Regions from separate parts of the Kitasatospora sp. NPDC048540 genome, predicted to be linked through region 4. Evidence: riboswitches for the same ligand, from Rfam matches in the RefSeq annotation. Region 4 holds a riboswitch; each other region holds the start of a gene.

Region 1 (7,019 bases), on a different contig from region 4:
TGGTCCAGCTCAAGGTCGGCCTCGACCTGCAGGGCCGGGTACTCGCCACCTGCCTGATGCTGGCCCGGCTGGTGATGCCGCTCGGCTACCTGGTCACCGGCCCGCTCACCGACCACGTCTTCGAACCGCTGCTACGCGACCCCGCCACCCTGCCCGGCACCCTGATCGGCGCCGTCCTCGGCACCGGCCCGGGACGCGGCATGGCCGCCGTCGTGGTCCTCACCGGCCTCGCCGCACTGGCCTGGACCGCCGCGGGCTACGGGTACCGGCCGCTGCGCGAGGCCGACGACTCACTTCCGGACTCCGGGCGGCCGACCGGCGCCCGCCCGGCCGACCCGCGGGACTCCTGATGCTCACCCACCCCGGCAGACCCGAGCACGCCCTGTTCACCGCCGCCGACCTGGAGCCGCCCGCCGCCGGGCTGCCGCCGCACGCCCGCCGGTACGCGGACGCACTGCGCGGTGTGCTCGGCTGGGCCCGGGCGTACCTGACCGCGCCGCACCCGGAACTCGGCCGCACCGGCCCGGTCTGTCCGTTCGTCGGCGCCTCGCTGCGCGACGGGCGGTTCCACCTGGCCCTGTGGCCGGGGCGGCCCGAGGACCGCGGGGAGGTGGCGGAGGCCGTCGCGCTGTACCGGGACTGGTTCCTGCGGCTGGCGCCGCCCGGCGGCGTCCGGGCGCAGTTCACCACCATCCTGATCGTCTTCCCCGACCTGCCGACCGCCGAGGCTCCCGAACTCGTCGACCGCACCCAGCTGGAGCTGAAGACCGCCTTCGTCGAGGACGGCCTGATGCTGGGCCAGTTCCACGACCTGCCGCCGGACCAGCCGGGCCTGTGGAACCCCGACTTCCGGCCGCTGCGCAGCCCGCTGCCGATGCTGGTGATCCGCCACATGGTGCCGACCGACCTGCCGTTCCTGCTGGCCGACCCGCGCCACCTGGCCGCCTACCACCGGCTGTTCGGCGACCGCGACCAGCCGGCCCGGCGCCCGGTGCGCTCCTGACGGTCTGCCGCTCCGGGCGGGCCCTGCGCGGGCCCGTCCGGAGCGGCGCCGCTCAGGTCGCGATGCCGCAGTACTGCTGCTGCTTGCCGATCGCCCGGTACACGCAGTCGGCGGTCTCCACCAGCCGCAGCACGGCCTCCCGGTTGCGGCTGGTCTCCCGTCCGATCACCTCGTCGGGCGGGTAGAAGCCGCTGCTGCCGTTCGGGCCCGGGTACATCTCGAAGGTGTACGCGAAGACCCGCTGGGTGCCCCACAGCCAGTCGTCGATCGCCCCGTCGGTGATGTACAGGTCGCTGGACTGCTCGGGGGTGTAGCCGTTGGTGCCGGCCATGGTGCGGCCGAGGGTGGCGAAGGTGTTGTACTCGTCGGCGGTCATGCCCGTGGTGGTGTTGGCGGTGGTCCAGCCGAACGGCCAGAGCACCAGCTGGCTGTAGGTGTGGAAGTCGATCGCCGCGGTGATCTGCTGCTTGCCGCCGACCACCCGGCTGCGCACGAAGTCGGCGACCACCTTGGTCTCCTTGGCGGACTCCGCCGCGCTGCCCCGGTACGTCTCGCTGGAGGTGGAGCCGGAGGAGCCGCCGCAGCAGCCCCACTTGTAGTTCCAGTTCCGGTTGAGGTCGGTACCGGCGCTGCTGCTGCCGGGGTTGGGCTGGCGGTCCTTGCGCCAGCTGCGGTAGCGGCCGGTGGCGATGTCGTACTCGCCGCCGTCGGGGTTGAGGTCCGGGACCACCCAGATCTCGCGGCTGTTGACGGCGTTCGCGATCCGGCTGTCGGTGGCGTACTTGTCGCCGAACTCGTGCAGCAGGTAGAGCGCCATCTCGACGGTGAGGTGCTCGCGGGCGTGCTGGTGGGCGGTGAACAGCACCTCGGGCTCGTTCTCGTCGGTGCCGACGTTGTCGCTGATCTTGATCGCGACGATCGCCCGGCCCTCGTACGAGGTGCCGATGACGCGCTTGCTCATGATGTCGGGGTGGGCGGCGACCACGGCGTCGATGTCGGCGGTGGCCTCGGCGTAGTTGTGGTAGCCGGAGTCCGCGGACGGGAAGTCGTACAGGGCGGCGCCCGCCGACTCCTGGGCGCCGTCGGCGCCGTCCTGCGGGCCGGGCAGCAGGGTGGCGGACCAGCCGAGCGCCCGCAGCCGGCCGGCTTCGGCGGCGGTGGCGGTGACCACCACGGAGTCGCTGCGGACGGCGTCGACGGAGGCGCCGGTGGCGGCGATGGCGGTGCGCTCGGCGACGGTCCGCGGGCCGTCGAGGACGTACTGCCGGGCGGTGTCCGCGCCGACGGCGGACCCGGCGGGAACCGGGTGCGCGGCGGCCTGGGTGGTGAGCGGTGACGCGAGGGCGAGGGCCAGCAGGACGGCGGTGGCCGCGGCGGGCTTCCCTCGACTGGGCAGTCGCATGACTGTCCTCCGGTGGGGGATCCGTAGGGACGGAACAGGGGAGGAGGTGCGGCGCGCGCCAGCATGATGGTCCGTCAGTGTCATGGTTTCGTCAAGACGGCAGGTTGCCGCAGTCCGCCGGGAGTCCGGCTCAGTGCGTCGGACCGAGGGCCAGGTACACCAGGGAGAGCGTGCCCATCGATACCAGCGTCGAGGACAGCACCGAGTCGCGGGCCACGGCCGTGCTCAGCCCGTACTCGCGGGCGTAGACGAAGGCGTTCTGGGCGGTCGGCAGCGCCGAGCAGAGCACCACGGCCAGCAGTTGATGGCGGGGCAGGTGCAGCAGCGGGCCGCCGACCGCCAGCGCGACCAGCGGCTGGACCAGCGTCTTCAGGGCCACGGCCACGCCGACCTCGGCCCGCAGCCCGGGGCCGGCCCCGGCCCGGCGGCCGTGCAGCGACATGCCGAGGGTGAGCAGCGCGGTCGGGACCGCCGCCGCGCCGAGCAGTTCGCCGGGCCGGGCCAGGAACGGCGGCAGCCGCCACCCCGCGGCGGAGACCAGCACACCGAGGGCGGAGGCCAGGATGACCGGGTTGCGGACCGGCATGGTGAGCAGCCGCCGCAGCGGGCCGGGCGCCGCCGTCCCGGAGCCGGCCGCCGCGCGGGCCGGCGCGGTGCCCGCGTCGAGCAGGGCGAGGATCACCGGGGACACCAGCAGGACCTGGAACAGCAGGATCTGGGCCACGAACGAGGCGTCACCGAGCACCTGGACGGCCACCGGGATGCCGAGGTTGGCCGAGTTGACGTAGCCCGCCGCCATCCCGCTGATCGCCCGGTCGGCCGGGGCCCGGCGGAACAGCACCCGGCCCGCCAGGAAGCCCAGCCCGGCGGTGAGCACCGTGCCCGCGGCGAAGGCCAGCATCGCGGCGCCCACCAGGCCGGCCGGGCGGGCCCCGGCGAGCATGGTGAACAGTGCGGCGGGCATGGCCACATGGAAGACGAACCGGCCGAGCACCGCCTCGGCCTGCTCCCCGAGCAGGCCGGTCCGGGCGATCAGCAGGCCGACGGCGGTGAGCACCCAGATCGGGGCGAAGCCGGCGAGCAGGGACTGCATGGAACCTCGGCTGGGATCGTTCGGGCACGGGCCGTCGGCAGCAGTCTGCCAGGCCCGTGCCCGGTGGTCCGGTGCGGGGTTCGGGTGGGGCCGGCCGGGGCCGGTCCCGGCCGGTCAGGGGAGGTTGAGCACCTGGCCGGGGTGGATCAGGTCGGGGTTGGTGCCGACCGTGGGGGAGTTGCTCTCGTAGAGGTGCTGCCAGCCGCCCAGCGTCAGGCTGTTGGAGATGGTGGAGAGGGTGTCGCCCGGGGCGACGGTGTAGGTGGTCGCGGGCGCCGGTGCGGTGGCCGCGGGCGTGGTGGTGGCTGCTGCGGTGGCGGCCGTCGTCGCCGTCGCCGTCGCCGTCGCCGTCGCGGCCGGGTCCGGCGTGGCCGGCTGCCCGGTGGTGGCGGGCGCGGTGGTGCCGGAGGCGCCCGGCACCGGCAGGCCGGTGGCGGGGGTGGTGGTGGCGTCCGGGCTCGGCGAGGTGGTGGGGGTGGTGGCACCGGTGCCGGGCGCCGGGGTGGTGCCCGGGGCCGGGGTGACCGGGGCGGCCGTGGTGGGGTCGACCGGGGTGGTGCCGGGCACCGTGGTGCCGGGCAGGTCGGTCGGCAGGCCGCCGGGCTGGGCCGGGGCGGCGGGCGGCAGCTCACCGGTGGTCCCGGTGGTTCCGGGGACGGCGGGGGTCGCGGAGGGTTCCAGGTACGGCAGCACGAAGTGCGGGACGTACCCGCCGTCGCCCCGGACCGGGGTGGACGCGTCGAGGCTGGGCACGCCCGGGTCGGCGGCGGGCGGGGTGTCGACCACCGGGGCGGGCAGGCCGGCCGCCGGGCCGCAGGTGGGCCACAGGCTGGAGCCGCGGGCCGCGAGCAGGCGCTCGGCCACGATGATCTGCTGCTGCGGGGTGGCGTGGTCGGGCTGCGCGGCGAACTCGTCGCCGCCGTACGCGGCCCAGGTCCGCAGGGTCAGACCGAGGCCGCCGTACGTTCCGGTGCCGGGGTTGCCGTGCCAGTCCCCGTCGGTCTGGCACTGGGCGACCGCCTGCCAGGTGTCCGGCGCGACGGCCGGTGCCGCGTGCGCGCCGGTCGCGGTGAGCAGCGGGAGCGCGAGGCCGACCCCGGCGACGCCGGCGGCCGCGACGGCCCGGTCGGCCTGGGTGGGACGGCGGTGACGCCCGGAACCCGAAAACACCATCAGTTATCCCTCTCCGCACGCCTGCGAGGTGAGCTGTCGGGTTCGGGCCGGGAGGTGGCCCGGCCGCGCGTCGGGCGCGGCTTCACCCCGAGCCGATGGGGGTCGGCGCAATAACCTGGGTCCCCCGCCCCTGCCCAGGGTGTCCGGTCGTCCCGGTGGCGCGGTGGGCAGGGTTGGGCGTGCCGCGTTCCGGGCGCCCGCAGCGGCGGGCTGCCTGGGAGATTAGAGGGATCAACACCTCAATAACAAGCCTGCATACCGAGCATCACACAATCATCACGGTTGACTTCGGGGCCCTCGGCGGGAACCGCATGCGGCGCGTGCCGGAACCGTCCGCGACCTGCAACGGAGGTTCGGTGACGCACGGTCGGCGGGCCCCGCGCGGGCCGCTCCTCGAATGATTGGGAAACTTTCCTAACCGAAGTCATTGACCGTGCTCGTTCAGGCGTCGATTCTGAACGGTACTCAGGCCCCTCCTCCCCCGGGGAGCCCAGGCCGAGCGCTGTGCACTCCCGGACCCCCACCCCCGCTGTGAGGAGAGAGATGAGCACGCTCTCACGCAGGTCCGTCCTCGGCGCGGCCCTCGCCGGCGCCGCCGCCGCGCTACCGTCCACCGCCCGGGCCGCCGCCCCGGGCCCACCGCCCACCGCCCCGGCCGCCGCCGGGTCCGGCCTCTCGGTCGACTCCTGGCACCTGCGCTGGTCGCCCTCGGCCGCGGCCGACGGCCTCGCCGCCTTCGAGACCGTCGAGGACGACCGGGCCGGCTCGCACCCCGCCGGACACCCGCACATCCGCACCGAGGGCGACGCCTTCCGCTGGGACATGCACCTGGTCGACCGCGACTCCATGACGGACCGCCAGCGCCAGGAGGTGACCGGCATGCGGACCGGCCCCGGCTCCTTCCTGGAGTGGAAGCCCGGCCAGACCTGGCGCGCCGCCTACGCCCTGTTCATCCCCGGCTCGCTGCGGGCGACCACCTCCTTCACCCACATCATGCAGCTCAAGCAGCCCGGGGACGGCACCTCGCCGATCCTGGTCCAGTCGCTGCGCCGGGTCTCCGGCACCCCGACCGTCGAACTCCAACTGCCCGTCGCCGGGGTCCTGGTCGGCCGGACCCCGCTCGAGCCGCTGCACGACCGCTGGATCGACGTCGACCTCCAGGTCAGGGTCGGCGACGGGACGTCCGGTTCGGTGCGCTGGATCCTGCGCAGCGCGGGCGCCGTGGTGACGGACGTGACCAGGACCGGCGTCGACACCTTCCTCGCCGACCGGGTACGGCCCAAGTGGGGGATCTACCGTTCGCTCGGCGACACTTCCGGATCCCTGCGCGACTGCCACCTGCTCACCACCTCGATGCGCGGTTACCAGCTGGTGTCCGGGTCGAGCGGCGTCTACCGGGCCGAGGAGGCCCGGCTCTCGCAGGGCGTCCTGGACACCGGGCACCGCGGCTACACCGGCGCCGGCTTCGTCAACCTGTCCGACGCCGCCGGCAGCCACGCCGAGTGGACCCTGCACTCGGCCGCCGCGGCGAGCGCCACGCTGACCGTGCGCTACGCCAACGGCACCGCCGCCGGCCGCCCGATGGACGTCACCGTCAACGGCGCGCGGGCCGCCGCGGTGTCCTTCCCGCCCACCGCCGACTGGGACACCTGGGCCGCCACCTCCCTGCCGGTCGCCCTCCGGGCGGGCACCAACACGGTCCGGCTCACCGCCACCGGCGCGGCCGGCGGCCCCAACCTCGACCGGATCGAACTCCGCTGACCCGAAGGACCGACCACCCGTGCAGATCTCCCACCGCAGCCGGCCCCGCCGCCGCGCGGACCCCGTACCGGTCCACCGGGACCGTCGTCCGGCACCAGGGCCGAGGAGTCCCCGATGAAGCACCTGCACAGCATCGGCGCCGCAATGGCCGCCGCCGCCCTCCTGACGGCCACCACGGTCGGCGCCGCGCCGACGGCCTCGGCCGCCGCCACCCGGTACGAGGCCGAGTCCGCGACCGTCACGCTCGGCGCGGTGGCGTCCGACCACCGCGGCTACTCGGGCACGGGCTTCGTCAACGGGGACAACGTGATCGGCAGTTCGGTCGACCGGCACGGCGACGTGGCCGTCAACGGGACGGTGGTATCGGCCGCCCGGTCCTTCCCGTCCACCGGGACCTGGGACGACTGGGCCACCGCCACGGTGACCGCCGCGGTGGACGCCGGCGCCAACCGGGTGCGGCTGACCTCGACCAGTGCCGCCGGCCTGCCCGACCTGGACAGCCTGGACGTCGAACCGACCGCGCCCAGCGCCGATTACCAGGCCGAGGACGCCGCGCTCACCCGGGCGGCCGTCGCCACCAACCACAC
Region 2 (7,019 bases), on a different contig from region 4:
CTGATCGCCTCGCCGACCAGCGCGAGCAGCTCGGCCAGCGGGTCGAGGTGGTCGGGCAGGTCGGCGAGCGCCACGATCCGCTCGCCGTCCGGTCCGGCCACCGCGAACAGGTCGATCGGACCCAGGTGCTTGCGGGCGGTCTCCACCAGCGCGGCGACGTCGCTGGGCTGGTGGACGTCCGCACTCACCCCGACCACCGGGCAGCCCGGCCGGTCCAGCTCGGCGGCGAGGTCCTCGGCGACGCCGGGGTGGAGATCCGCGATCAGCAGCCCGGCCGCGCCCGCGGCGGCGAACCGGCGGGCGAGACCCGCCCCCGAACCTCCGCCGAGCACCGCGATGACCACCACTGCCCCGGCTACTCGCATGGCCTGCTCCTCCTTGAGCGAAACCGCCGCGGGCCGCACCGCACCGCGGCCCACACATGGCTGTCGGAGGATCGTAGACACGCGGCGACCCTCCGCAACAGGGATTACCCGCCAGGTGACCAGACTCACGCCCGCGCAGGCAAAGGTTACGGTCGTGCCATGCCGGAACCAGTCGAGTCCACCCAGCCGGAGCTCTTCACGTGGGAGTTCGCCGCCGACCCCTACCCCGCGTACGCCTGGCTGCGCGAGCACGCCCCCGTGCACCGCACCACGCTCCCCAGCGGCGTGGACGCCTGGCTGGTGACGCGCTACGCGGACGCCCGGCAGGCGCTCGCGGACGGCCGGCTGTCCAAGAACCCGGCGCACCACAGCGGGCAGGCGCACCGCAGCGGCCGGGTCGGCATCCCGGGCGAGCGCCAGGCCGACCTGATGACCCACCTGCTGAACATCGACCCGCCGGACCACACCCGGCTGCGCCGCCTGGTCTCCAAGGCCTTCACCCCGCGCCGGGTCGCCGAGTTCGAGCCGCGGGTGCAGCACCTCACCGATCGGCTGATCGACGACTTCGCGGCCCGCGGCTCGGCCGACCTGATCCACGAGTTCGCCTTCCCGCTCCCCATCTACGCGATCTGCGACCTGCTCGGCGTACCGCCCGAGGACCAGGACGACTTCCGGGACTGGGCCGGGATGATGATCCGGCACGGCCGCGGCCCGCGCGGCGGAGTGGCCCGGGCGGTCAAGAAGATGCGCTCGTACCTGCTGGAACTCATCCACCGCAAGCGCGCCGACCTCGGCGACGACCTGATCTCCGGGCTGATCAGGGCCAGTGACCACGGTGAGCACCTGACCGAGAACGAGGCCGCGGCGATGGCCTTCATCCTGCTCTTCGCCGGCTTCGAGACCACCGTCAACCTGATCGGCAACGGCCTGTACGCGCTGCTGCGCAACCCCGCCCAGCGCACCCTGCTGCAGGACTCGGTGGCACGCGGTGAGCGGGAGCTGCTGGCCACCGGGGTGGAGGAACTGCTCCGCTACGACGGACCGGTGGAGCTGGCCACCTGGCGGTTCGCGACCCGTCCGCTGACCATCGGCGGGGTGGACATCCCGGTCGGCGACCCGGTGCTGGTGGTGCTGGCCGCCGCCGACCGGGACCCGGCCCGCTTCGCCGCCGAGAACACCCTCGACCTGGCCCGCAAGGACAACCCCCACCTGGGTTTCGGCCACGGCATCCACTACTGCATCGGGGCGCCGCTGGCCCGGCTGGAAGGACAGCTGGCCATCGCCACCCTGCTGACCCGGCTCCCCGACCTCACCCTGGCGGCCGAACCGGAGAGCCTGCGCTGGCGCGGCGGACTGATCATGCGGGGGCTGCGCGAGCTGCCGGTGGCGTTCTCGGCACACCCCTGACGGTGTGTCGGTCCGCGTGTCGGACGGTGATTTTCTCGCCGTCCGAATGACTATCAACTCGGACATATAGGGACGGTTGGTGGGCGATCTTTGACGGTTCGTAATTTCTCCGTGATGGCGGCGATATGAGCTTGTGATTGGCACATACGTCTGCCTAACCTCCGGGAAGCTCGCAGTCGCGGGCCCCGGACGCGGAACGCCGAATCCTGTCCCCGCGCCCCGGGAAGCCGACCAGAACCAGGACAGGGGCGGGGGACCCAGGTTTGCGCCGTCGCCCCCCGACGGCTAGGGGTGAAGCCGCCGACGCGGGCAGGAGCACTCGTTCCCGCCCCGCCGAGACGGCCGGGCCACCACCTCCCGGTCCGAACCCGACAGCTCACCTCGCAGGCGTGCGGAGAGGGAATCCACATGCTCTTCACCGGTACGGGCCGTCACCGTCGTTGGAACCGGGCCGAGAAGGCCATCGCCGCAGCAGGCGTGGCCGGGGTCGGTCTGGCACTGCCACTGCTCGCCGCCCAGGGCGCGACCGCAGCCCCCGTCTCCACCTGGGAGAAGGTCGCCCAGTGCGAGAGCGGCGGCAACTGGAGCATCAACACCGGCAACGGCTTCTACGGCGGACTGCAGTTCACCTCCGACACCTGGCGCTCGTTCGGCGGCGTGAAGTACGCCGCCCAGGCCCACCAGGCCACCAAGAGCCAGCAGATCGCCGTCGCCGAACGGGTGCTGGCCGCCCAGGGCCCCGGCGCCTGGCCGGTCTGCTCCCGCCGGGCCGGGCTGGCCAAGGGCGGCCCGCACCAGCAGGCGGACGCCGACCCCTCGTCCCGCAGCGCCGCCGCCCCGCCGGTCGAGCGCGCCTCCGAGCCGTCCTCCGAGGCCCCCGACGACCAGGGCGGCGAGTACACCGTCGGCCCCGGTGACACCCTGTCCGCCATCGCCGAGGCCCAGCGGCTGGCGGGCGGCTGGGAGCAGCTCTACCACGCCAACCGGGCCGTGATCGGCGCCGACCCGGACCTGATCGAGCCCGGCCAGGTCCTGCGGCTGGGCTGACCCGGGCCCGGCGCGGCCAGGCCGTCCCGGCGACGGTTCGGCAGGTACGGCCTGGTTTGCGGGCATTCAGGTGAACTACCGGCGAGTAGCCGGGCCACACGGTGAGACGGTGCCGAGGTCTGCGCGGCCCCGGCTCCGGGTGCGGTTAGGCTCTGGTCGTAACGACAACACATCCCGCTTCCGCAAGGAGATGCCTCGTGCCGTCCATTGATGTCGTCGTAGCCCGTGAGATTCTCGACTCGCGCGGCAACCCCACGGTCGAGGTCGAGGTCGGGCTCGACGACGGGAGCACGGGCCGCGCCGCCGTCCCGTCCGGCGCCTCCACCGGTGCCTTCGAGGCGCTGGAGCTGCGGGACGGTGACAAGAACCGCTACTTCGGCAAGGGTGTCGAGAAGGCCGTCCTGGCCGTCATCGAGCAGATCGGCCCGGAGCTGGTCGGCTACGACGCCACCGAGCAGCGCCTGATCGACCAGGCCATGCTCGACCTGGACGCCACCCCGGACAAGTCCTCGCTCGGCGCCAACGCGATCCTCGGCGTCTCCCTCGCCGTGGCGCACGCCGCCTCCGAGGCCTCCGACCTCCCGCTGTTCCGCTACCTCGGCGGCCCGAACGCGCACGTGCTGCCCGTTCCGATGATGAACATCCTCAACGGCGGGTCGCACGCGGACTCCAACGTCGACATCCAGGAGTTCATGATCGCCCCGATCGGCGCGGAGTCCTTCTCCGAGGCCGTCCGCTGGGGCGTCGAGGTCTACCACACGCTCAAGGGCGTGCTGAAGGAGCGCGGCCTGTCCACCGGCCTCGGCGACGAGGGCGGCTTCGCGCCGAACCTGGACTCCAACCGCGAGGCGCTCGACCTCATCGTCGAGGCCATCAAGAAGGCCGGCTACACCCCGGGCAAGGACGTCGCGCTCGCACTGGACGTCGCCTCCTCCGAGTTCCACAACGACGGCGCCTACACCTTCGAGGGCAAGGCGATCTCCTCCGCCGAGCTCATCGACTACTACGCCGAGCTGGTCGCCGCGTACCCGCTGGTCTCCATCGAGGACCCGCTGGACGAGTCGGACTGGGACGGCTGGAAGGCCATGACCGAGAAGCTCGGCGACAAGGTCCAGCTGGTCGGTGACGACCTGTTCGTCACCAACCCGGAGCGTCTGCGCCGCGGCATCGAGACCGGCACCGCCAACGCGCTGCTGGTGAAGGTCAACCAGATCGGCTCGCTCACCGAGACCCTGGACGCCGTCGAGCTGGCCCAGCGCAACGGCTACCGCTGCATGATGTCGCACCGCTCCGGTGAGACCGAGGACGTCACCATCGCCGACCTCGCCGTCGCCACCAACTGCGGCCAGATCAAGACCGGCGCCCCGGCCCGCTCCGAGCGCGTCGCCAAGTACAACCAGCTGCTGCGCATCGAGGAGATCCTCGACGACGCCGCCGAGTACGCGGGCCGGGGCGCGTTCCCCCGCTTCCGCGCCGCGGAGTAATCAAGCACAGCCGCTCCGCGGAGTAACAAGCACAGCCGCTCCGCGGAGTAACGCGTAACGAGCGCAGCTGCCGCGAACACGGTCGCCCGCTGTACCGGTGCCCCGGTCCTCACCCCGTAGGGTGGAGGCCGGGGCACCGGCGCGCAGGCCCCGCACACCACGGGGAGGGGTACCAGATGGCCAGGTGGAGGATCCCGGGGCTCCCGGCGCGGCCGCGGTTCACCAGCCGGGCCACGATCCTGGTGCTCGTCCTGTGTTCCCTGGTGGCGATACTCGCCTACCCGGCCCGCCAGTTCATCGCGCAGCGGTCCGAGCTCGCGGAGCAGCGGGCCCGGGCCGAACAGGTCAGGCAGCAGGTCGAGCAGCTCACCCGGGACCGGGCCCGCTGGCAGGACCCGGAGTACGTGAAGGCCCAGGCCCGGGAGCGGCTGCACTACGCGGTGCCCGGCGAGACGCCGTTCGTGTCGGTGGACCCGTCGCCCTCGGCGGCCGTCAAGTCCTCGTCGACCGGTGCGGCGCCCGCCGCCCAGGCGAAGGCCCTCAAGCCGTGGTACGCCGGATTCTGGGAGTCGGTCGACCTGGCCGACGCGGCCTCGCCCCGGACCGGGCCCGAAGCCGGAGCCGTACCCGCACCCGCAGCCGGGCGCTGACCCCGGCCGCCGATCCCGGCCGCCGGCCCGGAGCACCGAAGCACACCCCCCGAACCCCCGCCCCTCACGAAGACAGACCGCTGATGACCACTGAGCACACCCCCGTTGCCGATTCCGATGTCGCCGCCATCGCCGCCCAGCTCGGCCGCGTGCCGCGCGGCCTGCGCGGGGTCGCCCACCGCTGCCCCTGCGGCAACCCGGACGTCGTGGAGACGGCGCCGCGGCTGCCGGACGGTACGCCGTTCCCCACGCTGTACTACCTGACCTGCCCCAAGGCAGCCTCGCTGATCGGCACCCTGGAGGCCGACGGGGTGATGAAGGACCAGAGCGCGCGGCTGGCCGAGGACCCGGAGCTGGCCGCCGCCTACCAGAAGGCGCACGAGGACTACATCGCCCGCCGGGACGCGATCGAAGTGCTGGAGGGCTTCCCGAGCGCGGGCGGCATGCCGGACCGGGTGAAGTGCCTGCACGTGCTGGTCGGCCACGCGCTGGCGGCAGGTCCCGGCGTCAACCCGCTGGGCGACGAGGCGATCGGGATGCTGGAGGACTGGTGGGCCAAGGGCCCGTGTGTCTCCCCGGCCGAGGTCGAGGCCAGCGCTGCCCGGGTCGCCGAGCAGCGGGCCGCCGCCGAGGACCACGCGGCCGTGATCGCCGCCAAGGAGCAGAAGACCGCCGAGCGGGCCGCCAAGCGGGCGCAGGCGGAGGAAGAGGGCCAGTGACCGTCACCAGGGTCGCCGCGATCGACTGCGGCACCAACTCCATCCGGCTGCTCATCGCCGACCTCGACCCGGCCACCGGGGAGATCACCGACCTGGACCGCCGGATGGTGATCAACCGGCTCGGCCAGGACGTCGACCGCACCGGCCGGCTGACGCCCGAGGCGCTGGAGCGGACCTTCGCGGCCTGCCGCGAGTACGCCGGCCTGATCGCGGCGCACGGTGTCGGCCCCGGGCGGATCCGGCTGACCGCCACCAGCGCCTCCCGGGACGCCGCGAACGCCGGGGACTTCACCGCCGGGGTCAAGGACATCCTCGGCGTCGAACCCGAGGTGATCACCGGCGAGGAGGAGGCCCACCTGTCCTTCCTCGGCGCCACCAAGGAGCTCACCGGCACCGACCTGCCCACCCCTTACCTGGTCTTCGACCTGGGCGGCGGCTCCACCGAGTTCGTGCTCGGCGCAGCGGAGGTCCAGGCGGCCCGGTCGGTGAACATCGGCTGCGTGCGGATGACCGAGCGGCACTTCGGCGGGAGCGAGATCCCGACCCCGGATCAGATCGCCCGGGCCCGGGCGGACATCGGGGCCGCCCTGGACCTGGCCGCCGAGACGGTCCCGCTGGACGCGGCGGCCACCCTGGTCGGGGTGGCCGGCACCGTCACCACGATGGCCGGGATCGTGCTGGGGCTGCCCGCCTACGACTCCGGGCGGATCCACCACAGCCGGCTGAGCCTGGAGCAGGTCCGGGAGGTCTCGACCCGCCTGCTCGGCGCCACCCACGCCGAGCGCGCGGCGATCCCGGTGATGCACCCGGGCCGGGTCGACGTGATCGCGGCCGGTGCGCTGGTCCTGCTCGAGGTCATGGAGCGGACCGGCGCCGCCGAGCTGGTGGTCAGCGAGCACGACATCCTGGACGGCATCGCCTGGAGCATCGCCTCCTGAGCATCGCCCCCTGAGTATGGCCCCCTGAGCTGCCGTACCCCTTACCCGACCGGCCCCGGACCGGCCTCGACCGCCCCGGGGCCGGGTCGCGTGCGGCGCGTCGCGAGAAAGTTCGTGAATTTCTTCACATGGCGATCCGCCCTTTCGACGCACCCGCCCGTCCGCTCTGTCCGATATGCGGGACCGAAGGCCGTCCGGCCGGATCCCCCCGTGGATCCCAGGCGGGGCCTCCGGATCGCCGATGGAATCGAAATGAAGCCCGGGAACCTCGGGCGTACCGGGATCGTTGCTGCTCAGCAGGGCACTTCCGGCCGGGGCCCGCGCCGGATGCCACCGGGGGCGGTGGACGCCCCGTCCGGCCCCGCGATTGTGGCCGCGCAGTGTAGCAGAGGGTGTCCAGAGGGTTGTG
Region 3 (7,019 bases), on a different contig from region 4:
GTGCCGCCTGCTGATCCGGCTGCGCGGCGGGCGCCGTCCCGGCCGCGAGCGCGGCCCGGTCCAGCCCGATCAGGGCCTGCGCGCGGCGCGCGAGCAGATCCTCGACCACCGGGCGCAGCGGCGCGGCGCCCGGCGCGGCGGCCGCGGCGGGACGGGCGTCCGCCCGCAGCAGCGGCAGCGAGAGCTGGGCCAGGCCGCCGGCCGCCAGCAGCAGCGCGGCGCGCCGGGACAGCACGGGCCGCCCGTCCCCGGACCGCGGGGGCAGGTTGGTCACCAGCTGTTCCGGCGCGCCGCTCAGACCCGTACCACCCCGGAGACGGGCATCGCGTTGACGCTCTCGTAGCGGACCCGGGCGCCCGGGTACGGCGCGTGCACGACCACGCCGCCGCCGGCGTACATGCCGACGTGGTGCATGTCGTTGTAGAAGATCACGAGGTCTCCGGGCCGTGCTTCGCCGAGGCTGATCCGCTGCCCCGCGAAGGCCTGCGCCTGCGAGGTGCGGGGCAGGGTCACTCCGGCCTGCCGCCAGCTCCAGTACATCAGACCGGAGCAGTCGAACGTACGGGGCCCGGTCGACCCGTACACGTACGGCGATCCGATCTTGCTCACGGCGGCGGCCAGCGCGGCGGCGGCCCGGCCGGAGGAGGGCGGCTGGTCGCCGAGGTCGATCCGGTCGGTCCCGCGGGTGGCGCGCTGCTCGGCGGCCCGGGCGTCGTCGGCGACCATCCTGGCCCGCTCGGCGGAGCCGAGGCTGTTCAGCAGCCGCTGGGCCTTGGCGAGCCGGCCGCGGACCTCCGACCTGCTCTGCGCCAGCGCGCGCCGGACCTCCTCCAGCTCGGCGAGCTTGGCGCCGACCTCGGAGCGGCGCTGGTCGAGCCGGCGCTGGCGGTCGAGCACCAGGCGCAGGGTGTCGTTCTGCCGCTGGGCGGCCTGGTCCAGCGCCCTGGCCCCGGCCAGGTACGCGTCGGGGTCGGAGTCGAGCATCAGCCGGACGCCGGGGTCCATCCCGCCGGCCCGGTACTCGGCGCCGGCCAGTGCGGCGAGGTCCTGCCGGAGCCGGTTGAGGTCCTCCTGGCCGGTGGCGACCTGGTCCTGCAGGGCCGAGGTCTCGCTCTGCAGCCGCTGCTGGTACTCCTGGGCGGCCTCGAACCTCTGGCTGGCCTGCTCGGCCTCGTCGTAGAGCCGGTCGACCTGGGCCTTGACGTCCTGCTTGGCGACCGGCTCGGCGGGCGGCCCGGGCAGCGCCCGGGCGCTGCCTGCGACCGTCACACCGAGGGCGGTGGTGGTCGCGGCCGTGACGGCCAGCGCGCGGGCGAGCCGCCGGACGCCCGGCAGTTGGGGACGGCGGTGCACGGTCATGCTGCGGCGACTCCCGTTCCTCGGGCCGGGCCACCGCCGCCGCCCCGGGCGGGGGCGGCCGTCCTCGCGGAGGTCCGGGGGCAGACGTTAGCGAGTCACGGCGATCTAGTCCAAACCCCTCCAGTAGCGAATATTTGACCACTAATCGGACACCTGGCCCAACGCCGCGAAGCCCCGCAGGCCCGGGGCACGACGACGCCGGCCCGGCGCTCACGGGGAGCGCCGGGCCGGCGGACGAACAGCACGGACCGCGTCAGGGGCGGACGATCGCGTTGATCGGGCTCATGGTCGCCGTCTCGTAGCGCACCACGGCACCGGTGTGCGGGGCGTGGATGACCTGGCCGTTGCCCACGTACAGCGCGACGTGGCTGGCGCTGCTGTTGTAGATGATCAGGTCGCCCGGCAGGGCGTTGGCGATGTTGGTGCCGACGTTGGTCCCGGCACTGCGCTGCTCCTGCGAGGTCCGCGGCAGCGACACGCCGGCCTGCGCGTAGGCCCACTTCATCAGGCCCGAGCAGTCGAAGCTGTCGGGGCCGGCCGCGCCGTAGGAGTACGGCGTACCGAGCTTGGACTGGGCGGCCGCGATGGCGGCGGCGGCGTGCGAGCCGGCCGGCACGTTGACGGCCACGTCGGTGCGGGCCGCGTCGCGGGAGGCCCGCTCGGTGCTCTGACCGCCGGTCGCCTTGGCCTTCGCGTCGGCGGCGGCCTTGGCCTCGGCCGCGGCGAGCTCGTCGCGCTCCTTCTGGGTGAGCGAGTCGAGCAGATTCCGGGCCTGGGCCAGCTTGCCCTGGATCTCCTCCTTGTCGGCCTTCAGCCGCTGGGTGGTGGAGTCCAGCTCGGCGAGCTTCTGCTCGGCCTCGGCCTTCTGCTGGTCGAGCTTGGCCTGCTCGCCCTTGAAGGACTTCAGCACGTCGGCCTGGGTGCTGCCGACCTGGTTCATCGCCCCGGCCTGGCCGAGGAAGGAGTCCGGGCTGGCCGAGAGCATCAGCTGCACGGTCTGCGGGATCCCGCCGGTGCGGTACTGCTCGGCGGCGATCTCACCCAGGCTGCCCTGAATGGTGCTCACCTCGGCCTGCTGCCGCGCGACCTGGTCCTGGAGCTGGGAGACCTGCTTCTGCAGCCCCTGCTCCTTCTCGACCGCGGCGTTGTACTCCTCGGTCTTGACCTCGGCCTGCTCGTTGAGCGTGTCGACCTGCTGCTTGACCTGGTCCTTGCTGGGGGCCGGGTCGGCGTGCGCGCCGGCCTGCGAGGACAGCGCCACCGCGGTGGCGGCGGCAGCCGTCAGGATCGAGACACGGGCCCGGCCGGCGGGCTTGGGACGACGATGGGACGCCACGAAGGCGGACTCCTTCTCCCTCACACCGCCTACCGGGTGAGCTGACGGGTTCGGGCCGAAAGAGACGCCCTACGACGCCTCACCGGCCACCCGTCCGGCACGCGAACCTCCGCGCGCCGCCGCAGCGGCCGACCTGGCGCCGATTCACCCCGAGGAACGTGGTTCCCCGGCTCCGATCGACAGCGACCCCCGTCGGGGGCTTCCCCGTGGGCAGTCGAACTGCCCAGCTGCGTCTCGGACTCGGCGGCGACCACCGTTGCCACCCGGGTTGGATGGACGACTGGGCGGCGGTCCGTGGGATGACCCTAGTAACCCATCCGTGATCCGTTCAAATCGTTGTCAGAAAAAAGTCGTAATTCTGGCTAAGTTCGATTGTGATTACGACCGACAGTGACGGTACATCTACGCTCGGCCGATAAGTATTACGAATATGGCCGGATAATGGGACACCCGGACGTGTCGGAGATCACAGCGCGATCTCGACCCGTCCGGGCGTCCATGGAGAGCTGTAGCGGCGTCAGTTGATCCCGAGTGACGCCGAATGTCCGATATGGGACAGGGAGTCAGACCCGGCGGATCGTCTTGATCGGCATCGCGTCGGCCTTCATCACCTTCACCACGTCACCGGTGTGCGGGGCGTGCACCACCAGGCCGTTGCCGATGTACATCCCGACGTGGTGCGCGTCGCTGTGGTAGATGACCAGGTCGCCGGGCTGGGCGTTGGCGATGTTGGTGCCGACGTTGACGCCGACCGTGGCCTGGCTCTGCGAGGTGCGCGGCAGCGAGACGCCGGCCTTGGCGTAGGCCCAGACCATCAGGCCGGAGCAGTCGAAGCTGCTCGGGCCGGTGGCGCCCCAGACGTACGGCGAACCCTGCTTGCTCATCGCGGCCGCGACCGCGGCCGCGGCGTAACCGCTGGCCGGGGGAAGGTTGCTGAGGTCGAACCGGGAGTCGCTGCGGGAGGCCTTGTCACCGAGCACGGCGGCCCGGTCGGCGGCGCTCAGCTGGTTGAGCAGCTTCTGCGCGTCCTGGAGCTTGGACTGCACCTCGGCCTTGGCGTCGTTCAGCGCCTGGGTGGAGCGGTCCAGCTCGGCGAGGACGGTCGCGGCCTCCTGCTTCTGCTGGTCCAGCCGGCGCTGCTGGTCCTTCAGCGACTTCAGGGTGTCCGCCTGGGTGCTGGCGGCCTGCTCGAAGCTGGAGGCCTGGGCGAGGTAGCCGTCCGGGTCCGCGGAGAGCATCAGCTGCATCGACGGGTCCACGCCGCCGGAGCGGTACTCCTGCCCGGCCACCGCGGCCAGCCCGGCGGCCAGCTCGGTCATCTGGCCCTGGCCGCGGGCGACCTGGTCCTGGAGCTGGTCGGCCTGCTTGCGCAGCTGGTCGGCCCGCTCCTTGGCGCCGTTGTAGCGCTCGGCGGCCTGCTCCTGCTCGTCGAGCAGCTTGTCGACCTGTGCCTTGACCTCGTCCTTGTTCGGCTTGGCGGGCGCCGCGTGGGCGCTGACCTGGGCGGACAGGGCGACCGCGGTCGCTGCGGCAGCGGTCAGCACGGTCACCCGCGCACGGCTCGGCTGCTTAGGACGGCGGTGGGAGGCCAAGGGGGTAGCTCCTTCTTCCTGCTGGACTCACCCGAACGAGCGAAAGTCCGGAATATAGGTTTGACGCCAGACCCTAGTGAAGATCAAGCTCCGGCGCCACTCCCCTATCGGAACGAACTTCCTACCCGCCAGGGCCGTTCACGCCGCCGACACATCCCGGCCACGCACGGGTGACGGGCGCTCAGCCCGATTGACGCCCGGGAGCCCCCGGACACCCGCCCGGGAGCCCTCGCACCCACCGGAAGGGGACGCTACGCCCGGGCCAGCCGGTTCAGCAGCAGGACCGAGGCCACCGGGCGCGCACCGGCCTTGCGCACGCCCTCCGCGACCTCCTTGTCGGTGGACACCACCACCACCGGACGCCCTTGCGGCTCCGCCCGGACCAGGCGGCGGATCAGCTCGTCCGCGGTCTCCCCGGTCCGGCTGAACCGCACCCGCACGCCCCGCGGCGGCGCCATCATCACCGGAACGTCCAGGTCCTGCCCGTCGAACACGCAGGTCACCTCGGCCTGGGTGCGCTGCGCCAGCATCGCCAGCCCGCCGAGCAGCCGCATCCGCTGCTGCTCCAGCGGCAGCGCCGGGTAGCCGGACTTGGTCACGTTGTAACCGTCCACCACCAGGTGGACCTGCGGGATCGCCAGCAGCTGGTCCAGCAGCGCCGGGTCGTCCTCGGCCAGCCCGCGCCTGGCCACGTCGTTCGGCGAGGCGGAGACCGGGGCCACCGCGTCCACCAGGTCCGCCGGGCGCAGCTGCGCGACCGGCAGCGCCAACTCCCGCTGCAGTCCCTGCGCGGACTGCAGCACGGTGTCCAGCAGCAGCCGCAGCCGCATGTCCTCCACACTGCGGCCCTCGCGCGCGGAGCGGCGGCCGGCCTCGACGGCGGCCTCCAGCTCAGTGATCCGATGCTTCAGCCGGCGCGCCTCGCTCTCGGCCGCGCTGCGCTCGGTCGTCCCGGCCGCCCGCAGCGCCTCCAGCTCACCGTGCAGCTTGCGGCTCTCGGCCTGCGCCCGCCGGGTGTCGCTCTCCAGGCTGCGGACCCGCTTGCGCAGCGACTCGGCCTCCTTGCGGACGCCCTCCGACTCGGCCCGCTGGCGCTCCAGGTCGGCCCGGGCGGTGGCGCGCACCTCGGACAGCTCCTCCTGGAGCTTCTCGACCAGCCGGGCGGCCTCCGCGGCGGCGCCCTCGGCCCCGGCCCGCTCGACCTCCTCGCCGGCCTCCACGACCACCCGGGTCCAGCCGGCCGTCCGCAGCAGGTAGGCGCCGGCGGCCACGTCCATCGGGTCGGCCGCGCCGGGCACGGTGCCCGACTCCAGGGACCGCACCAGGTCGGGCTGGCCGAGGCGGAGGCGGTCGGCTATCCGCAGCCGGAACACCGGGTCCGCCTCCAGCGCGGCGGCCAGCGCGGTCCCGGCGTACTTGGCCCGCCGGGCGGGGGTGAACTTCGCGTACTGGCGCAGCGAGGCGGGCAGGTCGGCGGCGGGGATGCCGCCGAGCGCGTCGGCCGCCAGGCCGACCACCCGGCGGCGGACACCCTCGGGCAGCGGGCGGTCCAGGTGCTCGGTTGCCTCGGCCGCCCCGGGCGCCTCGTCGGCCGCGGTCCCGGCCGAGGGCGTGCTGCCGTCCGTGCCGGGAACCGCCGGGTCCGTGCCGGGAAGCGCCGGGTCCGCGGCGGGCTGCTGCCCCTGCGGCTCGGCGGGCCCCCTCGCTGCGTCCACCACGTCCTCGGCTCCGATCCTGGTCCGGCGGGGTCCGTACGGCCGTCTGCCGCTGCCCCGGAACTCACCGCTCTCTGCAATTGTCCCGTCTACCGTGCCCCACCGACAGCACGCCACACATCGGCGGCGGCCGGCCCGGGGCCCGGGGTCAGGCGCCGGGGTGCTCCCCGGCCGGGTCGGCGGCGCCCGCGTCACCGGTCCCGGCGGCGGCCTCCTCGGCACCCGGACGGGCCACCAGTTCGACCTGGTCGACGGCGTTGCACCAGCGGCAGCGCACCGACTCCAGGGTCTCGCTGAGCACCTCGGTCTCCTCCACCTTCGACTCGCCGGCCAGGTCGAAGTGCAGGTACTCGACCACCCGGGCGGAGCGCGTCACGTCGAAACGGGTCAGGTTGCCGCACAGGGTGCAGCGCCAGCGGGTCTCGGCGGTGGGGGCGGCGATGCTCATCGGCGGTCCTCTCGGATGATCCGGTTCCGGGCGCACCAGCCTATTGCCTGGGCCCCCGCGCCCCGCCACCGGTCTCAGGTCCGGCACTCACCCGCTCGCAGTAGCCGCCGGTGTCGCGGGCGGCCCGGCGAGGAATGCTCCCCGGATGGCCCTTCCCGTACTCGACCAGGCGCCCCCGCCGCCGGCCGCCGCGGCCACCCGCCCGCCGCTGGTCACCTTCGGCCTGATCGCGCTGAGCGCCGTGGTCCTGCTGCTCGGCCCGAGCTTCGGCCTCAACCCGGCGTACGGCACCGGCACCGACCGGGTCTGCGCCGAGCAGCGGTACGAGCAGCGCTGGGGCGCGGTGCCGGCCGAGCTGATCGGGCGGCACCCGCTGACCGCCGGTCAGCTGGCCGCTCTGCCACCCGCGACGGACGGCTGCACGCTGCCGCCCGACCCCGGCAAGAGCCCGGCGCTGTCGGTGCTGACCTCGCTGTTCGTGCACGCGGGCTGGCTGCACCTGGCGGGCAACATGCTGTTCCTGTTCGTCTTCGGCCCGGGGGTGGAGGAGCGGCTCGGCCGGATCCGCT
Region 4 (7,019 bases):
TGGTCGGGCTCGGCCACGAGCGGATCGGCCTGGCCATCGGCCCGCGCCGGTACGTCCCGGTGCTGCGCAAGATCGAGGGGTTCACCGCGGCCGTCGGGGAGCTGCTCGGCAGCACCCCCGAGCAGGTCCAGGAGCTGATCCAGCACACGCTGTTCAGCGTGGAGGGCGGTGACGCGGCCGCCGGGGCGCTGCTCGACAAGGGCTGCACCGCGATCGTCTGTGGCAGCGACATGATGGCGCTGGGCGCGATCCGGGCGGTCCGCCGGCGGGGTCTGGCGGTGCCGCAGGACATCTCGGTGGTCGGGTTCGACGACTCACCGCTGATCGCCTTCACCGAGCCGCCGCTGACCACCATCCGCCAGCCGGTCGAGGCGATGGCCACCGCCGCCGTCGACGCCCTGCTGGAGGAGGTCGGGGGCAACGCGACCCAGCGGGTCGAGTTCATGTTCCAGCCCGAGCTGGTGATGCGCGGCTCCACCGGCGCGGCGGCGGGCGGCCGGTAGGCCTGCCGGTCCGGCTCCGGCCCGTACGAGGCCTAGCGCGGCGGGGAGTTGGGCCCGGAGGCCGGGCTCCCCGCGGCGCTCTCGGTCAGCGCCAGGACGGCCATGTCGTCGTCGCGCGGCCCGCCGGTCCACCGGTCGACGTCCCGGATCAGCGTGTCGATCACCCGGCCCGGACCGTCGAACGGACCCCGGCCGGCCAGCCGCTGGGCGGGGTCGTAGAACCGTCCGGCCGCGTCCCGCGCCTCGGTCACCCCGTCGGTCACCAGCAGCAGGGTGTCCCCGGCGGCGAACGGCCACTCCTCGACCGCGGGCCGTCCGACCCCGAGCCCGCCCATCCCCAGCGGCAGCCCCGGCTCGCGGGCGTCGAGCCGCCGCACCCGGCGGCCGTCGGCGGACAGCAGGTACGGCCCGGGGTGCCCGCAGTTCAGCAGCCGCAGCCCGTCGTGCCCGGGTGTGAACTCCACCAGCAGCGCGGTGATGAAGCCCTCCATCCGTAGTTCCTCGGCCGCCTCGGCGGCCTCCCGGCTCAGCGAGTGCTCCAGGCCGTCGGCGACCGCGCCGAGGTCGGGCAGGCCGTCGGCGTGCTCCCGGAACGCGCCGAGCAGCACCGAGACGGCGGCCACCGCCGGCAGCCCCTTGCCCCGGACGTCCGCGATCAGCGCCCGCACCCCGAACGGGGTCCGCTGCAGCGCGTAGGCGTCACCGCCGATCAGCGCGTCGGTGTGGGCGGCGCGGTAGCGGGCGGCCACCTCCAGCCGGCCGACCCGGGCCGGCGGTGCGGGCAGTACCGCGCGCTGGGCGGTCTCCGCCACCGAGCGGACCGCCTGCAGCCGGCGCCCGTGCCGGGCCACCACCCGGTTGACCCAGATCCCGATCAGGGCGGCGAACGCGGTGTTGGCCAGCTCCAGGTAGCCGGCGGTGGTGCCGACCGAACCGTCCAGCACGGTCAGCACCAGGATCCCGACCAGGACGGCCGCGCCGACCGCGATGGTGTCGCGCAGCGACAGCAGCGCCCCGGCGAGCACCGAGGCCGCCGCCACCATCGGGTCGCCCCAGTAGTCGGCGGGGGAGAGCGAGTCCCAGACCAGGCCCGCGACCACCAGCGCCCACGGGGCCGCCCGCACGTAGCGGGGCCACTGCGTGGAAGTCGACGCCATGGGCGATCACGATCCCCCGTCCGGTGGGCCATCTGCCCCGACTCTAGCCGCCGGGGGCCCCGCCCACCCGGTGGCAACACACCGGCCCGGGGACGGTCCGGTGCGGCCCCGGTCCGGGCCGGGGCCGGGTACGGCGAACGGCCCGGAGACGGGAGGTCTCCGGGCCGTCACGCACGTCTTCGGGGGTGAGGGCGTCGGGTCCGGCTCCTCAGCCCTCCTCGGCGACCGGCCTGCGGGGGTCCAACCGCTGCTGGTCGGCCGCGTCGCCGGTCCGCGCCTCGGTGCGCCGGGTGCGGTCGAGGTAGTCACGGACGATCAGCTCGACCGCGTCCTGCGGATTCCTCGTGCCGGACTGGAGCATCACCTCGATCGCGAGATCGGCGTCGAGGGTGATGGTGACCTTGGCCATGGCGGGCGCTCCTGGAGGTGGACCCGCCGTAGCCCAGGCCGCGGCCCCCGGAACCGGAAGGGTCTCCGAGGGCGGCGGCCCGGTGGATCCTGGATCAGATCCGGCCGGCGAAGTCCGGCGCGTAGTCGGCGATGGTCTCGACCCGGACACCCGCACGCGGGTTGGCGGCCTCGACGTACTTGCCGTCACCCACGTACAGGGCGACGTGGTAGACGCCCGAGTTGCTGCCGTTGTTGGACCAGAACAGCAGGTCTCCCGGCTGCAGGGAGTCCAGCGACACCCGGGTGGTGGTGTCCGCCTGGTCGGCGGCGACGCGCGGCAGCGAGACGCCGGCCTGGCGGTACGCGGCCTGGGTCAGGCCGGAGCAGTCCCAGCCGCCGTCGCTGCTGCCGCCGTAGACGTAGGCCTGGCCGACCTTGGACAGCGCGAAGTTGATCGCGGCGGCCTTGGAGCCGGTCGCCTGGGTGGCGGCGGCGGGCTTGGCGGCGGTGGCGGCGGCCGGGGCGGCGGTGGCCGGCTTCGGGGCGGCGGCCGGGGCGGCCGGCGCGGCGGTGGCGGTGTCGTCGCCCAGGCTCAGGTGCTGGCCCGGGTAGATGACGTCGGCGCCCTCGGTGAGGACCGACTTGTTCAGCTCGTAGAGCTTCTCCCAGCCGCCCTGGACGTGGTTCTGCTCGGCGATCTGGGACAGCCAGTCACCGGCCCGGACGGTGTAGTCGTGGGCGCCCTGGTGGCCGTTCCACTGCTTGCCGTCCCACTGCTTGCCCGCCCACTGGTGGGTGTCCTGCTGGGGGGCGGCCTGCTGCGCGGCCGGCTTCGGCGCGGCGGCGGGCTTGGGGGCGGCGGCCGGGGCGGCCGGCTTGGCGGCGGTGGCGGCCGGGGTGCTCGCGGCGGCACCGGTGTTGATCTGCGGGGCCTCGCCGCCCTTGGTCAGACCGGCCTGGACCGAGCAGACCGGCCAGGCGCCGGGGCCCTGGGAGGCGAGCACCTTCTCGGCGACGGCGATCTGCTGGTCCTTGCTGGCCAGGTCGGCGCGGGCGGCGTACGAGGTACCGCCGAAGGCGGCCCAGGTGCTGGAGGTGAACTGCAGACCGCCGTAGAAGCCGTTGCCGGTGTTGATGCTCCAGTTGCCGGAGGACTCGCACTGGGCGACCTTGTCCCAGGTGGCGACGGAGGCGGCGGAGGCCGAACCGGCGGTCAGGCAGGGGATGGTGAGACCGATGCCGACCACACCGGTGGTGGCGATGATGCGACGGGCACGCTTGGAGGCGCTGATGGGCAGCATGAAGACGCGTTCCTCTCCCACGCCTACGAGGTGAGCTGTCGGATTCGGGCTGGAGTTGCCCGGCCGTGCTGAGCACGGCTTCACCCCAAGCCCGGTCCCGGTACTGGCGTACCGCTTCCGGGCGACCTACCTGGTTCCCCCGCTCCTGCCGCGGTGCGTTTTCGGCACTGCCAGCGCACCCGGCGGCAGGACTCGGCGTTCCGGGTGGCTGGGTCCGTGTGACCACGAACGTGGGAGGACATTAGGCAGAGATAAGTTGAAACCGCAAATATGTGTGAGCGTCGTCACATCTCCCGCGCACGGCCTTCATGATCGATAAACCTCGCCCGGACCGTTCATGTTCGCTCGCTTTCGCGCAAAAGCCTTTAACGGATGGGGACTTGCCTATGCTGCAGTCGACAGGGCCGGACCTGCGGCCCGGGGGAGGGACGACCGACCGTGGAGCCAGAGCAGAGACCGCCGCAGCCGCCGGGCGAGGGCGGGGAGCAGCCGGCCCCCGCCCGCCGGCCCCACTCGCACCGGGGCGCGCCCGAGCGGCCCGCCGGGAGCAGCCGCCGTGCGCTGCTGATCTGGGGGGCCGTCGGCATCGTCGCCGCGGTCGCGGGCGAGGAGGCGGTCCGGCAGAGTCCGGTCGGCGCCCGCCGCCCCGGCCCCGGCCGGACCGCCGCCCCGCCCACCGCGAGCGGGCACCAGCACGGCACCCCGTCGCCCGCGGCCTCCGTGGCGCCGCCCTCCGAGCAGCCGCCGCCGACCGTCGCCGAGGGCGGCCGCCGCTGGTCCGACCCGGCCGGCTGGGGCGGCAGCGTCCCGGGACCGAAGAGCGCGGTGCGGATCACCGACCAGGTGCTGCTGGACACCGACGCCGCCGTCGGGTCCCTGGTGATCGAGCCGGCCGGCTCGCTGGTCTTCGCCAAGGACAAGAACCTCACGCTCAGCTCGGCCGGCAACATCGAGGTCCGCGGCACCCTGAGCGCGTCCCCCACCGACGCGGTGGTGCACATGGTCAGGTTCCCCGGGGTGGACGAGCGCCGCTTCCAGGGCGGCGGCATGACCGTCGTCGACACCGACACCGGCCTGTGGGTGACCGGCGCCGGCTACCTGCGCCTGGACGGCGCCGCCCGGACCGCCTGGGTCCGGGCCGCCGGCGCGCTCAAGGCCGGCGACACCAGCATCACCCTCGCGGCCGCCCCCGCCGGCTGGCAGGTGGGCGACGAACTGGCCGTCACCCCGACCGCCGCCCCCGACAGCGGTGACGACTTCTCCGCCCAGTACGACCTGCGCACGGTCCGTCAGGTCAAGGGCGCCACGGTCGTCCTTGACGGCCCGTTGACGTACGCCCACCCCCGGGTCGCGGTCGGCGCGGGCGTCACCGTCGGCGCCGAGGTCCTCAATCTGACCCGCAACGTCCGCGTCGAGGGCACCGAACAGGGCCGGGCCCACATCCACCTCACCAGTTCCCGTCGCGCGGACGTCCGGCACGCCGCGCTGCGCTGGCTCGGCCCGCGCACCAACGGCAAGGAGCAGTGGAACGGAAAGCCCGTCACCGACCCGGTGCTCGGCCGGTACGGGCTGCACTTCCACATGCTCGCCGACGCGTCCCGGGGGACCGTGGTGCAGGGTGTGGTGGTCCGCGACGCGGGCAACCACGCCTTCGTCCCGCACATGAGCCACGGCGTCACCTTCCGCAGCTGCATCAGCCACAACACCTGGGAGGACGCCTACTGGTGGGACGGCCCGCAGGACACCCGCACCCCGCAGGGCCCCTCCGACGACATCGTCTACGACTCCTGCGTCGCCTCCCGGACGGTCTTCGAGCCCAACCCGCGCGGCTACCGGCTGACCGGTTTCAGCCTCGGCGCCGGCAGCGGCAGCAAGGCGACCGGCTGCGTGGCGGTCGGCGTCCAGGGCGCCACCGGCGCCTCCGGCTACGAGTGGCCGGAGACCAGCGAGGGGGTGTGGACCTTCGAACGCTGCCTGGCGCACAACAACCTGGAGAACGGCATCTTCGTCTGGCTCAACGCCCAGCACCACCACACCGTCGGACAGTTCGTCGCGTACCACAACGGCGGCTGGGGCATCGAGCACGGCGCCTACCTGAACGACTTCGACTACACCTCGAGCGTGCTCTACGGCAACGCGGCCGGCGGCATCGCCGTGCACGCGCTCGGCCGGGACAAGGGCACCGTCTTCGACGGCTTGCTGATCGACGCGGCCGGGCAGTCCGACTACGCGGTCTCCACCCTCAAGCACCAGCTGGCCGGCGTGCCGGTGACGATCAGCCGCTGCCGGATGACCGGCTACCGCAAGGCCGGGGTCGCCTTCCGGGCCACCACCGACGGGCAGCCGGACGACATCCAGGTGCTGGACTGCTCGTTCAGCGGCAACGAGGTGTGGCTCGACCCCGAGTCGCCGACCCCCAAGCGGATCGTGCTGCGCAAGGCCGGGGACGCCCAGGCGGTCGAGCTGAACAAGTCCCAGGGCGTCGCCGCGGCCCCGGCGTGGAACGCCTCGACCACCCCGGCCGACGTCCCGGACGGCCCGCGCCAGCCCGTCACCCCGTCCGTCCGGCTCGCCGACGCGGCGGTGCCGACCGCCCGGGTGACCTGACTCCCGCCACCGCCGACGCACCCGGCCTCGGCCCCCAGGTGGGGGCCGAGGCCGGGTGGTGTCGCGGGTCGCGCGGGACTCAGCCCTCCGGCTGCTCCTCGGCGTACTCCTCGTCGAGCGGCGCCGGGGCGGGCAGCTGCGCGAGGTAGCTGCCGGCGATCAGCTGACCGACGGTCGGGTAGGCGCCCAGCGGGGCGGCGCTCGGGCAGCCGGTCTCCTCGGCTGCGGCGGCCAGCAGCTCCGGGTCGGCCTCCGGGCCGATCACCAGCGGGGCGAGCGCGGGACGCTGCGAACCGGTGGCCCGCAGGTGGTCGACGGCCGCGGCCACCGAACCCGGGACGTCCAGCGCGGCGGCGACGACCGGCACGGCGAGCCGGGCGGCCAGCAGCACACCGGTGATCCCGGCGGCCGTGGCGGCCTCCTCGCCACCGGTCACGGTCAGTACGATGCCGTCGGCCGCCGTGGTGATGGCGAACAGCCGGGCGCGGTCGGCGCGGGCCAGCCCGGCCTCGGAGAGGCGGACGTGCACGGCCTCGGCCAGCAGCGGGTGCGGGCCGAGCGCGTCGGTGACGGTGGAGCCGAACTCGGCGGCCACCTTGTGCAGCTCCTGCAGCCCGAGGTGCGGACCGGTCAGCAGCGGGACCACGACCGGCGCGGGGTACCCGGCGTTGGTGGCCTCGGCCAGCAGCGAGCTGACCGTGACGGCGCCCTCGGTGCCCTCGCTGACGTCCAGGTAGGCGGCCGCGGCCTCGATGCCCGGCTGCTCGCCGCGCACGATGGAGAGCAGCTCGTCCACCACGGAGCGGGACTCGGGGCCGGCCGTGACGGGTACGGCGAGCACCATGGCCGGGGAGCCGACCGGGATCTCGGGGCGCTCAGGACGACGGTGGCGCCCCCGCGCACGGGAGCCGGGCGTACGGACGGGCAGTGGCGCGCCCGGGATCGCTGCTGTGCTCATGGCGGAGATCGTAGGACATTCGCCCGCCCCTACTGCAGCCGGATCCCAGGAACCGGGCAAACCGTCCTGGACAAGAGGGATGTTGTCGGGCAAAGCGGTCACC

What was found. A riboswitch is a leader RNA that binds a small molecule or an ion and turns the genes downstream of it on or off. The one in region 4 is predicted to bind cyclic di-AMP.
Region 1: it holds a riboswitch for cyclic di-AMP, as region 4 does, so the genes downstream of both, AB0D08_RS05895 (transglycosylase family protein) here and AB0D08_RS29570 (transglycosylase family protein) in region 4, are expected to answer to the same signal.
Region 2: it holds a riboswitch for cyclic di-AMP, as region 4 does, so the genes downstream of both, AB0D08_RS33515 (transglycosylase family protein) here and AB0D08_RS29570 (transglycosylase family protein) in region 4, are expected to answer to the same signal.
Region 3: it holds a riboswitch for cyclic di-AMP, as region 4 does, so the genes downstream of both, AB0D08_RS01350 (NlpC/P60 family protein) here and AB0D08_RS29570 (transglycosylase family protein) in region 4, are expected to answer to the same signal.

What each region holds. Positions count from the first base shown of each region.
Region 1 is NZ_JBEZIR010000008.1:58,395-65,413, forward strand. It holds gene AB0D08_RS05875 (amino acid adenylation domain-containing protein) at 1-350, shown strand, start outside; gene AB0D08_RS05880 (DUF6875 domain-containing protein) at 350-1,003, shown strand; gene AB0D08_RS05885 (M14 family metallopeptidase) at 1,056-2,405, opposite strand; gene AB0D08_RS05890 (AEC family transporter) at 2,536-3,498, opposite strand; gene AB0D08_RS05895 (transglycosylase family protein) at 3,613-4,671, opposite strand; cyclic di-AMP (ydaO/yuaA leader) riboswitch at 4,676-4,830, opposite strand; partial or broken gene AB0D08_RS05900 (hypothetical protein) at 5,215-6,045, shown strand; gene AB0D08_RS05905 (carbohydrate-binding protein) at 6,025-6,432, shown strand; gene AB0D08_RS05910 (PQQ-dependent sugar dehydrogenase) at 6,547-7,019, shown strand, end outside.
Region 2 is NZ_JBEZIR010000128.1:4,296-11,314, reverse strand. It holds gene AB0D08_RS33525 (SDR family NAD(P)-dependent oxidoreductase) at 1-365, opposite strand, end outside; gene AB0D08_RS33530 (cytosine permease) at 1-4, shown strand, start outside; gene AB0D08_RS33520 (cytochrome P450) at 525-1,772, shown strand; cyclic di-AMP (ydaO/yuaA leader) riboswitch at 1,992-2,176, shown strand; gene AB0D08_RS33515 (transglycosylase family protein) at 2,181-2,819, shown strand; gene eno (phosphopyruvate hydratase) at 3,017-4,303, shown strand; gene AB0D08_RS33505 (septum formation initiator family protein) at 4,480-4,953, shown strand; gene AB0D08_RS33500 (DUF501 domain-containing protein) at 5,037-5,672, shown strand; gene AB0D08_RS33495 (Ppx/GppA phosphatase family protein) at 5,669-6,610, shown strand.
Region 3 is NZ_JBEZIR010000001.1:250,878-257,896, reverse strand. It holds gene AB0D08_RS01360 (hypothetical protein) at 1-274, opposite strand, end outside; gene AB0D08_RS01355 (C40 family peptidase) at 295-1,359, opposite strand; gene AB0D08_RS01350 (NlpC/P60 family protein) at 1,613-2,695, opposite strand; cyclic di-AMP (ydaO/yuaA leader) riboswitch at 2,706-2,890, opposite strand; gene AB0D08_RS01345 (C40 family peptidase) at 3,259-4,287, opposite strand; gene AB0D08_RS01340 (NYN domain-containing protein) at 4,539-5,840, opposite strand; gene AB0D08_RS01335 (hypothetical protein) at 6,151-6,450, opposite strand; gene AB0D08_RS01330 (rhomboid family intramembrane serine protease) at 6,596-7,019, shown strand, end outside.
Region 4 is NZ_JBEZIR010000097.1:11,558-18,576, reverse strand. It holds gene AB0D08_RS29585 (LacI family DNA-binding transcriptional regulator) at 1-503, shown strand, start outside; gene AB0D08_RS29580 (PP2C family protein-serine/threonine phosphatase) at 536-1,660, opposite strand; gene AB0D08_RS29575 (hypothetical protein) at 1,869-2,069, opposite strand; gene AB0D08_RS29570 (transglycosylase family protein) at 2,164-3,351, opposite strand; cyclic di-AMP (ydaO/yuaA leader) riboswitch at 3,359-3,528, opposite strand; gene AB0D08_RS29565 (G8 domain-containing protein) at 3,790-5,958, shown strand; gene AB0D08_RS29560 (hypothetical protein) at 6,038-6,916, opposite strand.